Regions from separate parts of the Yersinia kristensenii genome, predicted to be linked through region 2. Evidence: riboswitches for the same ligand, from Rfam matches in the RefSeq annotation. Region 2 holds a riboswitch; the other holds the start of a gene.

Region 1 (5,185 bases), 1.5 Mb from region 2:
AATCCCCTTCGCCTTGACGCGGCAGGGGCTAGTCGCTCTATCAACTACAGGGGAATAATCCCCAGCACACTGGCTTCCGGCGCACTGCCGTTGACCAGTGCCTGGGTGGGGCCGTCATAGTAAATGCGCCCACCCACCACTAATAACGTGCGCTCGGCAATGCGGGCGGCGTCATCCAGATTGTGCGACACCATCAACAAGGTCAATTGGCGATTTTCGCAGACGTTTTCGACCAGTTGCAGCATTTCATTGCGCAATGCCGGGTCTAGTGCGGAAAAAGGCTCGTCCAGCAGCAGGATGGGTTGGCTGCGCACCAGACAGCGCGCCAGTGCCGCCCGCTGGCGTTGGCCGCCGGAAAGCTGCGCCGGTAGCCGGTCGAGGCACTCTTCCAATCCCACTTGTTGCGCTATCTGGCCGAGCAGCAACTTTTGCTCATGATTGAGTTTTAGCCCCGGATGCAAACCCAGCCCAATGTTCTGTTCGACATTCAAATGCGAGAACAGATTATTTTCCTGAAACAACATCGACACCGGTCTTTGGGCCGGCGGTGTATAGGTATGGTCTTGATTATTCAGCATCATCCGGCCACTGGCCGGTGCCAAAAACCCTGCAATCAAGCTCAATAGCGTGCTTTTTCCCGCTCCGCTGGGGCCAAGAATAGCCACCCGCTCACCGGCTTGAATGCGCAAATCAAAACGCATCGGTAAGTGGTCGTATAAATAGGTGATTTTCTCAAGCTTTAGCATGGCGGCTCGGCAGTTTTTCAATAAGAGTAAACAGCAGGAAACACAGTAACAGCAGCAGCAGGGCGGTCACCGCGCCATCATTGCTACGATAAGACCCTATCTGTTGATAGAGATAAAATGGCAGGGTGCGGAAATGCTCGTTACCAAACAGCGCGACCACACCAAAATCCCCGATAGAAAGCACACTGGCGAAGGCCAGCGCTTGAGCCAGTGGGCGTTTCAGTGCCCGTAACTCAATATGGCGCACACGATGCCAGCCGCGAATATCCAGTGATAAGCACAGTGGCGTATAGCGCTCAGCCAGATCGCGCATCGGGTTATCCAACACTTTTAATGCATAGGGCACCGCCATCAGCGCATTGGTCAAAATCACCAATGCATAAGGTGATTGCGGCAAGCCCAGCGTGTCATTGAGTAATAAGAAAAAACCGGTGGCCAGCACGATCCCCGGCATCGCCAGAATCACCATGCCGCTGATATCCAAGGCTTGTCCGTAAGCTGCGTGGTGGCGCAGTTTCAGCTCACGGCTACTCCATAGCAGCATCATGGTCAGAGTGACACACAATAATCCTGCGCCAATGGCGATGATCAGTGAGGTAAAGAAAGCTTGCCACAGCGCCGGTTGCTGTAGCACGGTCAAGATTGTTTTATTGCTGCCATCAATCACGACGGCGAGTAATGGCGGCACCATCAATAATAATGCTGCCCCGATTAACAAGGTATCGCTAATGCGCGACCACGAACTGTCTTGCTGACTACGCCACTCCTGACCGTGGGTATTCCCCACCGCTAACACTGAACTTAGCCGTTGGCTCAGCACCACCAAGCCCAGGCAACAGCCCAGTTGAATCAGTGCCAATAATGCGGCGCGCCCCAAATCGTAGTCATAGCTAAGCGCCTGATAAATAGCCAGTTCGATGGTGGTGGCTTGCGGCCCGCCCCCCAGAGAAAGCACGGTGGCAAAGCTGGCAAAACACAGCATGAAAATCAGCGCGGCAGTCGGCAGAATTTGGCGGCGCAGATAGGGCCATTCGACCCAGCGAAAATGCTGCCAGCCGTTCATGCCCAATTGGGCGGCTAACTGGCGCTGTTCAACGGCAATGCTTTCCAATGACTGCAATAACAAGCGGGTCGCCAGCGGCATATTAAAGAAAATATGCGCCAGCAAAATCCCTTGTAAACCATAGGGTGAGAAGCGGTAATCCACCCCCCAGCCAGCCCAACAGCGCCGCCAGCCAACCTTGGCGGCCATACACTGTCAGAATGCCAAAAATGGCGACCAGCACCGGCAGCACCAGTGTCATGGCGCATAAGCGCAGCATCAGTTGGCGGCCAGGGAAGCGGCGGCGGTATAAGGCGCGCGCCAAAAAAATCGCCGGAATAACGGACAGCAGCGCAGAAAGAAACGCCTGCCAGAAAGTGAAGCGAATCACATGCCACAGATAGCGGTCATGCCAGATGCTTTGCCAGTCGGCTGCCGGGGCATGACGCCAGATAGCGCTGAACGCCAGCAAGGCGACACCGACTATCAGCAAGGCCGCCAGCAGCCCCGGCCACAGCCAGGGGGCGATTAATGGCTGACGGCGGATTGCCATGTTTGAATCCATTTACCGCGATTATCTGCCACGTCTTTTGCATCAAACTGTAAAGCTTTTTGCGGCACGGTGAGTGTTTCAAATCCAGCCGGTAAATCCATTTTGATCACTGGATACATCCAGTTGCCGGTCGGAATATGATTCTGGAATGCAGGGGTGACCATAAACTGCATAAAGCGCTGCGCCAGTTCCGGTTGTTTGCTGGACGCCACCACACCGGCCACTTCCACTTGCAGATAATGGCCTTCGCTAAAATTGGCCGCGGCATAGTTGTCTTTCTTCTCTTCAATCAGATGGTAAGCCGGAGAAGTGGTATAGCTCAGCACTAAATCGCCTTCACCTTTTAGGAACAAGCCGTAAGCTTCGCTCCAGCCTTTGGTCACGGTGACGGTTTTTTTCGCTAATTTTTGCCATGCTTGCGGGGCTTGGTCGCCATAGACTTTTTGCATCCACAACATTAAACCGAGGCCCGGTGTGCTGGTGCGCGGGTCTTGATAAATCACTTTCCACGGCTCTTGGCTGTCGACCAATTCTTGCAGGCTTTTCGGCGGGTTTTTCAGTTTGTTTTTGTCATACACAAAAGCAAAATAGCCGTAATCGTAGGGGACGAAAGTGTTATTCTGCCATTTTTCCGGCAAAGTTAGGTCGCTGGTATCTACCTGACTCGGCACGAATAATCCGGTTTGCTCTGCCGCTTGAACCAGATTGTTATCTAAGCCTAACACCACATCGGCCTGACTATTTTTACCCTCCATCCGCAAGCGGTTCAGCAGGGAAACACCGTCTTCCAGTGCTACAAATTTCAGCTGGCAATCACACTCGGCTTCAAAGGCTTTTTTAATCGACGGCCCGGGGCCCCAATCAGCCGCGAAAGAATCATAGGTATAAACAGTCAATGTGGGTTTATCAGCAGCGACGGCAGCAGCAGACAGCAAAAACAAGCAGGAAATCATGCGTTTAAACACTTTGCACTCCTTAAGGATAAAGGTGGCAAAGGTATCTGAGGCGGTAAATAACATAAATATCAAGATGATACGGCGTTATTTTTCTCAAATCCCTCCGCCGGTGTTAACCGGATCAGGTTCGACGGGTTTGCTCTCAGCAAAAACGTGCTGCGCCGTGGTTGATACAGCGTTGGGCAGTACTCGAAATCCTCACGTACTTCAAGTACGCTCCGGTTTCTCCGTGCTGTCCGCCACTGTCTGAACCCGGCTCGCTGTGTTTTTAACACTTGCGGCACCGGATTGAACTTGGCTAGCGATGTTCTTGCACCCCGTTGAGACGGCGCTATTGTAGAGTTTAATTGGGGCGGGCGAAAGCGAGTTTAGCCCTCTGGCGGCGTAAACCAGGCCGATTTGAAGTCAAACCAGCCGAGTGTGTTCATGCGCACCCCGCGCATACTGTGCTGCCCATATAATTCTAGCCAGTGATGGAACAGTGGGTGAAATTGATTCTGGCTGACCAAGCGCTGGCTCCATTCCGCCATCGGCAGGGCATTATTTCGCCATAATTCAACATCTTGGTGCAGTTTTTCATCCAGGCAATATTGCAGCAGTGGCAGCTCATACAAGGTGGCAAATAATGAGAAATCTAATGGCAGATAAAAATTGGCGCTGCCGAGCCAGATGTCGCTCTGCGCATCCCCCTGATACCAACTGACATAATCCACCACATTTATGAGCAATTTGACCCCATGTGCAGCTAATAATGTGGTCAAGGTTTGGCTGATAGCATCAAACTCTGAATGGTGACTGTAAAACGTCAGTGTCAGTTCGGTCAGACCTTCTGGTTTAGGTTCCAATACGGTGAGCCGGTTATGATGCCAGCGCGGCAACATGCCATAAGCCGGTGACCAGTAGCGCTGATAAAAGGGATCGGCATGGCTGAGTAGGGCGACGGGGGTGATGAGTTCACACAGCCAACGGCGGATGTCAGGATGGCAGGTTTGGGGTGAGCGCTGGTCGAATAGCAGAAAATAACAGCCTTCTTCCAGCCGACTTTCCAGCTCATTTTTACTGGTATCGTCAGCTTGCAATTGCACACCAGAATAAACCAATTCTTCAGACAGCTCCGGTAATACCCAAATATTGACCTCATCAATCAGTGCGCGAAAACCAAAATAATTATCAAATGCCTGAATTTTCAATTGGCTATGGTGATTTCGAATCACAGAATAAGGGCCTGTCCCGACCGGATGCCGACGAAAATCCGGCTGATTTTCCCACTCTTGCGGCAAGATCATGGCGTGCACACTGCCCAACAACCACGGCAACCAGTTATCCGGGGCGCTGAGATGCACATCAATCACATACGGCGTCGGCGAGCGCACTGCCGTGATATGCGAAAACAGCGGTTGGGGGATTAACCGAGTCAGGCTGGTAATCACATCATTCATTTCCAGCTCACGGCCATGATGAAAATGAATGGCTGGGCGCAAATAAAAGCGCCAATGTAATGGGCTGATGGCTTGCCAGTGATGAGATAAATCAGGTTCCAGTTCCCCATTTTCCTCATTTATCCGCGTCAGGCCGTTAAAAATCTGCCGCACCATATGAGTTTCTGAGCGGCGCAACGCGGTGCCGGGTAATAGGTTTTGTAATGGCCGGTAATAGAGCACCCGCAGAATATGTTTACCTTGCCGGAAGCTGCGCCCCAACTGGGATAGCAGCATTTGGCGCACCGCTTTTTTATCCCCGACCAACTGCACCAGTTGATCAATACTTTCTTGTTCCAACAACTCTTCGGCCCGCTGTTGTTGTAAGGCCAATCCGGAACAGAGGAAGGTCAGTTGTGAGCGCTTACCACGGCCGGCTTCCGCCTGCCAACTCAGCCAACCCTCTTGCT
Region 2 (5,185 bases):
CTTGCTCAATTGTGACCATATTCCGCTACGATCCTGGCTGCAATACACGCATTTAACAGAATCCCGCAATGAGCTGCAATGCACGTATTTCTCAGCCAAAGGTGACAAACGTATTTGCCGTGTTTATGCCAAACCCATCATCAAAAATGATGAAAACATTGGTTTTCGTGGCACTGTTTCTGACATCACCCAAGAGATAGAAGCACAAGAGCGAATTCAGCATCTTTCTCTGCATGACTCGCTGACCGGTTTACCCAACCGTATGAGAATGAAAGAATTTCTGGAAAGTAAGCTGCGTAATTTAACCGCTGCACCGCATCCGTTGGTGATCCTCAATGTTGATTTGGATAAATTTAAACCCGTTAACGATACCTTTGGCCATATGGCGGGTGACCAGGTGCTCCATCAAGTATCTGAACGGCTGAGAAGTTGTTTGCGCGATCAGGATTTAGTGGCTCGTCAAGGGGGAGATGAATTCATCCTAATTATTACCGGGCTTTCTTCAATCAAAGAAATTGAAGACCTCTGCACGCGCGTTATTGACCGCATTGAAAGCCCATATATTATTAATGATCAGGATATTTTTATCAGCGCCAGCATCGGTATTGCGCTAGCGCCACAGGACTCCATGCAAGCCGAGGAGCTGTTGCGCTTCGCAGATATTGCGATGTATGAAGCCAAAAATAGTGGCCGCAACCGCTGGAGTTTTTATTCCAGTGAAATGAATGACCGCCTAATGCAACGCAGCGAGTTAGAGCGTTTCTTGCGCCAAGCTATTAAACACAATGAATTCAACCTTTACTATCAGCCGCGCTATCGTATTGCAGGAACCAAACTTACAGGTGCCGAAGCGCTGGTGCGCTGGAACCACCCGGTGTTGGGGCTGCTGATGCCAGATCAATTTATTGCTTTGGCAGAAGAGACCGGCCTTATTACCGCCATCAGCGATTGGACGATGCTTCAAGCCTGTCAGGATGCAGCTACATGGCCCGCCTCACTGATTGTTTCAGTCAATATATCTGCCATTGAATTCCGCAGCCAACATCTTATTGAGCGAGTGCGACAAGTTTTGCGGCAGACCGGGTTACCGAGCCACCGGCTGGAGTTAGAAATCACTGAGCGGATAATGATTGAAGATGCAGATGGCGCCTTTAAAACCATGACCGCATTGAAAGCCTTGGGCGTGCGTTTATCAATGGATGATTTTGGGACTGGATATTCCTCACTGAATTATCTGCGCCGCTTCCCATTCGATGGTTTGAAAATTGATAAGAGCTTTATTGATGAGCTGACGCAGTCCCGTGAAGGGCAATCAATTGTCGAGGGAATTATTAACCTCGGCCACGCGCTCTCTATGACCGTGACCGCCGAAGGCGTTGAAACCACAGAACAACTTGAGCATCTACAAGCGTTAATGTGCGATGAAGCCCAAGGTTATCTTCTGGGTAAGCCAATGAAATTAAATGAATTATTAAATATTACTCATCAAACAGATAATGATAAATAAAACATCAAGAAAAATGGCTCAGCCTCTGGATAAATGACTTACAAAGGCTGAGCCGCAGCAGTTTTACTGAGTGGGTTGGCTTTTTAATTTGAAGTTAACAATATCGTAAACCAAACCATCTATTGTACTTTTGACTTGTTCTGCAGAAATCGGTACGCCGCTGTTACTGACATCCTTACCATAAGCTTTGCGTACGACGACAATAACGGGTTTGCCGGTATTAGAATCAATAACCTGTAATTCCAAATAAAGCGCAGTATGTTGGGTGCGGTTACCGGTCGCCGCCATAGTTCCGGCAATAACAGCGGCTATTGGAATCATCTCATAGACTTGAATATCTTTATCTTCCGCAGAAACTGCGGTAATTGCACCTCGTACAATCAAAATATTGTGTTTTTTCGGTGAATTGACTAGCGGTAATTGTTGGCTAACGGCCTGTTTAAGCCTTTTATTCGCGTAAGCTAATATTTCATCTAATGTTTTCTGACTTACTCGTTGAGTTGGGCTTGATCTTGGATAATAGACCAACGGCGTATAATAAATGCCAGTGTATTTATCAACATTGAAATCGGGTGAAACCCAACGCAATACTTTCTGGCCACTTGCGGATTCAGATTCTTGTAACTTACTGTAATCACCAAGAAAACCAGAGTACTGCGCACTGGTTGTGACCTTTGAGGCGCATCCTGCCATTAATATCCCGACGGCAAACAGCGCCGCTATCTTATAACTGTTCAGAATGGCCATTATATTTTCCTATATGTTCATTAGGGAACTAAAAAAACAGAGATGTGGAAATAGACCGGGAAGACAAAAGAGTCAGAATGTCCTCTATTTAAATGTTAAACCATGGCAAAATATTTGCTGAATATAAATTCAAAAATTAAAAGCCCCCGCAGAGGCTGATCATTAAATTTAATCTGAGAATAAAATCTTGGCAGGATAGAGAGAAGATCGGGCAAGAGTTAAGACACCAGAGTCTCCAATTGATAAAGGCCATCAAGAAATGCGGGAATAAAACTCCCCGGCCCAGCGACGCGTTGAGATACCTGCCCGCCGACTTGCGACATAATTCGGCAAGCGGTAGCAACATGGTGCAAACGATCCCCGTCTAGCGCACAAAATGCCGCCACCACCGCAGACAGCGCACAACCAGTGCCCACCACCCGGGTCATCAGCTTATCACCGCCAGCCACGGCAAAATCGCGTTGACCATCAGTGACATAATCTACCTCACCGGTTACGGCAACCACCGTCTGGGCCTGTCGGGCCAATTGGCGAGCAGCAGGTAAAGCTGCCAGCGACGTATCCACACTATCCACTCCGCGCCCCATGGTCGCCATACCACTCAATGCCATGATCTCCGAGGCGTTTCCACGTATAGCCGCAGGTTTTAGTGTGAGTAAATGGCGGGCGAAATCAGTACGATATGCCAGCCCGCCCACCGCAACGGGGTCCAGCACCCAGGGTGTTCCCGCTTGATTAGCCGCGATTACCGCGCTCAACATGGACTCTGCTCGCGCCCGATGCAGCGTTCCAATATTAATAAGCAAACTGTTCGCCATAGCACTGAATTGCGCGGTTTCTTCCGGCTCTACCACCATGGCGGGGAAAGCCCCCAGAGCGAGCAACACATTAGCGGTAAATGACTGCACCACTTCATTGGTCAGACAATGCACCAATGGCGGCGTGGCACGGAATTGATGCCAACTGGCGGTAGCCCGTGCATCTGGGAAAAGAGTGGGTGAAATAGAGGTGTCAGTGTGGATGGTATTCATAGTGTCCCCTCACCGGCGAACAGGAAGGGGAGGCCTTGTTTAAGGCACCGCAACTTCCCTCCGCTGGCATAATCCAGATCAGGTCATACGGGTCTTATCTCAGCCACACCAGATTAAACGGTGGGCACCCCGAGTCAACGAACTTCATTATTAACACGTTAACCCATATTCATCACTCAGAATGATACAATTTTGCTGAATATAGTTTTAATTGCTCGCATTATCATGTTGATAGAATAAAACCTCATATTCTCAATGGGATAACTCAAAAACCATTAGCGAATTTTTAGTATTTTTATCCTCAAACTTGGCCTATCTTAGGGAGCATTATTCTGCCTTTTAATGGTGATTCTGATGCCAAATTCTGCTTTATCCCCGCTAATGCCCGCATTTGAGCACCATCAGACTCATCTTTCTCTTACCTCGCCACAAATACAGCTATCTTGTGGCAAATGGCTGCCGCCCAATGCTGAGTGGATGCCAGAACCCTTGTGGCAAGGTATTAAGCTGATTCTGGTGCTGCGCGGCTCATTGCAATGCCGCCTGGAAAATCAGGAAAACATCACCATCAGCAGCCCAACACTCTGTGTGATTGCCAATCATGAAGAAAATATCAGCCACCAGCGTTTTACCCCCGACACTTCAATGCATTATGCCAGTGTGCGTTTAGATGCCGAGATGCTCGACTCCCTCGAAATATCTGACCTGCCGCTATTGCAGCGGGCAACTCAGCACGGGCCACAGTTATTGTGCCAGCCCGCCAGTAAACCGATGCAGGCGCTGGTGCAACAAATGATAACCAACCCACTGCAAGGGAAATTCCGCGATTTGTATCTGGCAGGTAAAGCATTGGAACTCAGCGCTTTTGCACTGGAGCAGCTACAGGGACAGCACACGCCCACTAACCCACCGCGCCTTAATCAGGCGGATATTGAGCGCATCCATCAGGCCCGCGAATTACTGGCCGCCGACCTGGCTAATGCCCCAACACTCTATCAATTGGCCCGTCAAGTGGGGTTAAACGTGCGCAAGTTGAATCATGGTTTTAAAATGTTACTGGGCTGCACCGTCGCCGCCTGCTTACAAGAGCTGCGCTTGCAACAAGGCTACCGTCTGCTGGTCAGCGGCGACTGCCCAATAGCTAATGTGGCCTGGTCGGTAGGCTATACCCCAGCTCACTTCTCAACCGCATTTCGTAAACGTTTTGGTTTGTCGCCTCACACACTGCGCCAATAATTCAGTCTCTTTTCATTAAGTTATATTTTATCTAAAACAATAGTCGCAGAAATTAAAGTGACTGCGCTGTGGCTTGAATACAAATGAGATACATTCCCATTTTTGGGAAATGACCTCTAGGAAAGCCACATTATGACGTCCCATTTACGCCATTTACTACCACCAGCGGCATTCATTGCTTTATGCTTCCCGGCCCTGAGCCAGGCTGACAGCGATAAAAAAGCGGCAGCAGATACGCTTATCGTGACCGCCAAACAGGCTGAATCCCCCACTGGGCCGGTCAACGGTTATATTGCGACCCGCAGCAGCACCGCCACCAAAACCGATACCCCGCTGATTGAAACGCCGCAAGCTATCTCAGTGGTCAGCCGGGCTGAGATAACGGCCCATAATGCCCAATCCGTGGCCGAAGCCTTGCGCTATACCTCGGGAATATTGCAAACCAATGGGGCTGCATCGCAGCGTTTTGATAGCCTGAATATCCGTGGTTTTGATATTTCTAGCACCGGTATGTTGCGCGACGGTTTGCGCAGCACCACCGCCCAAGCCTGGCCGAAAGCCGAGCCTTATGGCTTAGAGCGGATTGAAGTGTTGCGCGGCCCGTCATCGGTGCTGTATGGGCAAAATTAAACCGCTTTCATCGCGGCGATTTAGAAAAGCGGGT

What was found. A riboswitch is a leader RNA that binds a small molecule or an ion and turns the genes downstream of it on or off. The one in region 2 is predicted to bind thiamine pyrophosphate.
Region 1: it holds a riboswitch for thiamine pyrophosphate, as region 2 does, so the genes downstream of both, thiB (thiamine ABC transporter substrate binding subunit) here and thiM (hydroxyethylthiazole kinase) in region 2, are expected to answer to the same signal.

What each region holds. Positions count from the first base shown of each region.
Region 1 covers NZ_UHIY01000001.1:569,512-574,696, reverse strand. Annotated here, with positions in the region: gene DX162_RS02700 (DedA family protein) at 1-2, shown strand, start outside; gene thiQ (thiamine ABC transporter ATP-binding protein ThiQ) at 45-746, opposite strand; partial or broken gene thiP (thiamine/thiamine pyrophosphate ABC transporter permease ThiP) at 733-2,341, opposite strand; gene thiB (thiamine ABC transporter substrate binding subunit) at 2,317-3,306, opposite strand; TPP riboswitch at 3,379-3,473, opposite strand; RNA gene DX162_RS02680 (sX9 sRNA) at 3,498-3,571, shown strand; gene sgrR (HTH-type transcriptional regulator SgrR) at 3,666-5,185, opposite strand, start outside.
Region 2 covers NZ_UHIY01000001.1:2,021,981-2,027,165, reverse strand. Annotated here, with positions in the region: gene DX162_RS09355 (bifunctional diguanylate cyclase/phosphodiesterase) at 1-1,507, shown strand, start outside; gene DX162_RS09350 (DUF3313 domain-containing protein) at 1,571-2,254, opposite strand; gene thiM (hydroxyethylthiazole kinase) at 2,473-3,285, opposite strand; TPP riboswitch at 3,324-3,427, opposite strand; gene DX162_RS09340 (helix-turn-helix domain-containing protein) at 3,640-4,521, shown strand; gene DX162_RS09335 (TonB-dependent receptor plug domain-containing protein) at 4,654-5,151, shown strand; gene DX162_RS09330 (ATP-binding cassette domain-containing protein) at 5,127-5,185, shown strand, end outside.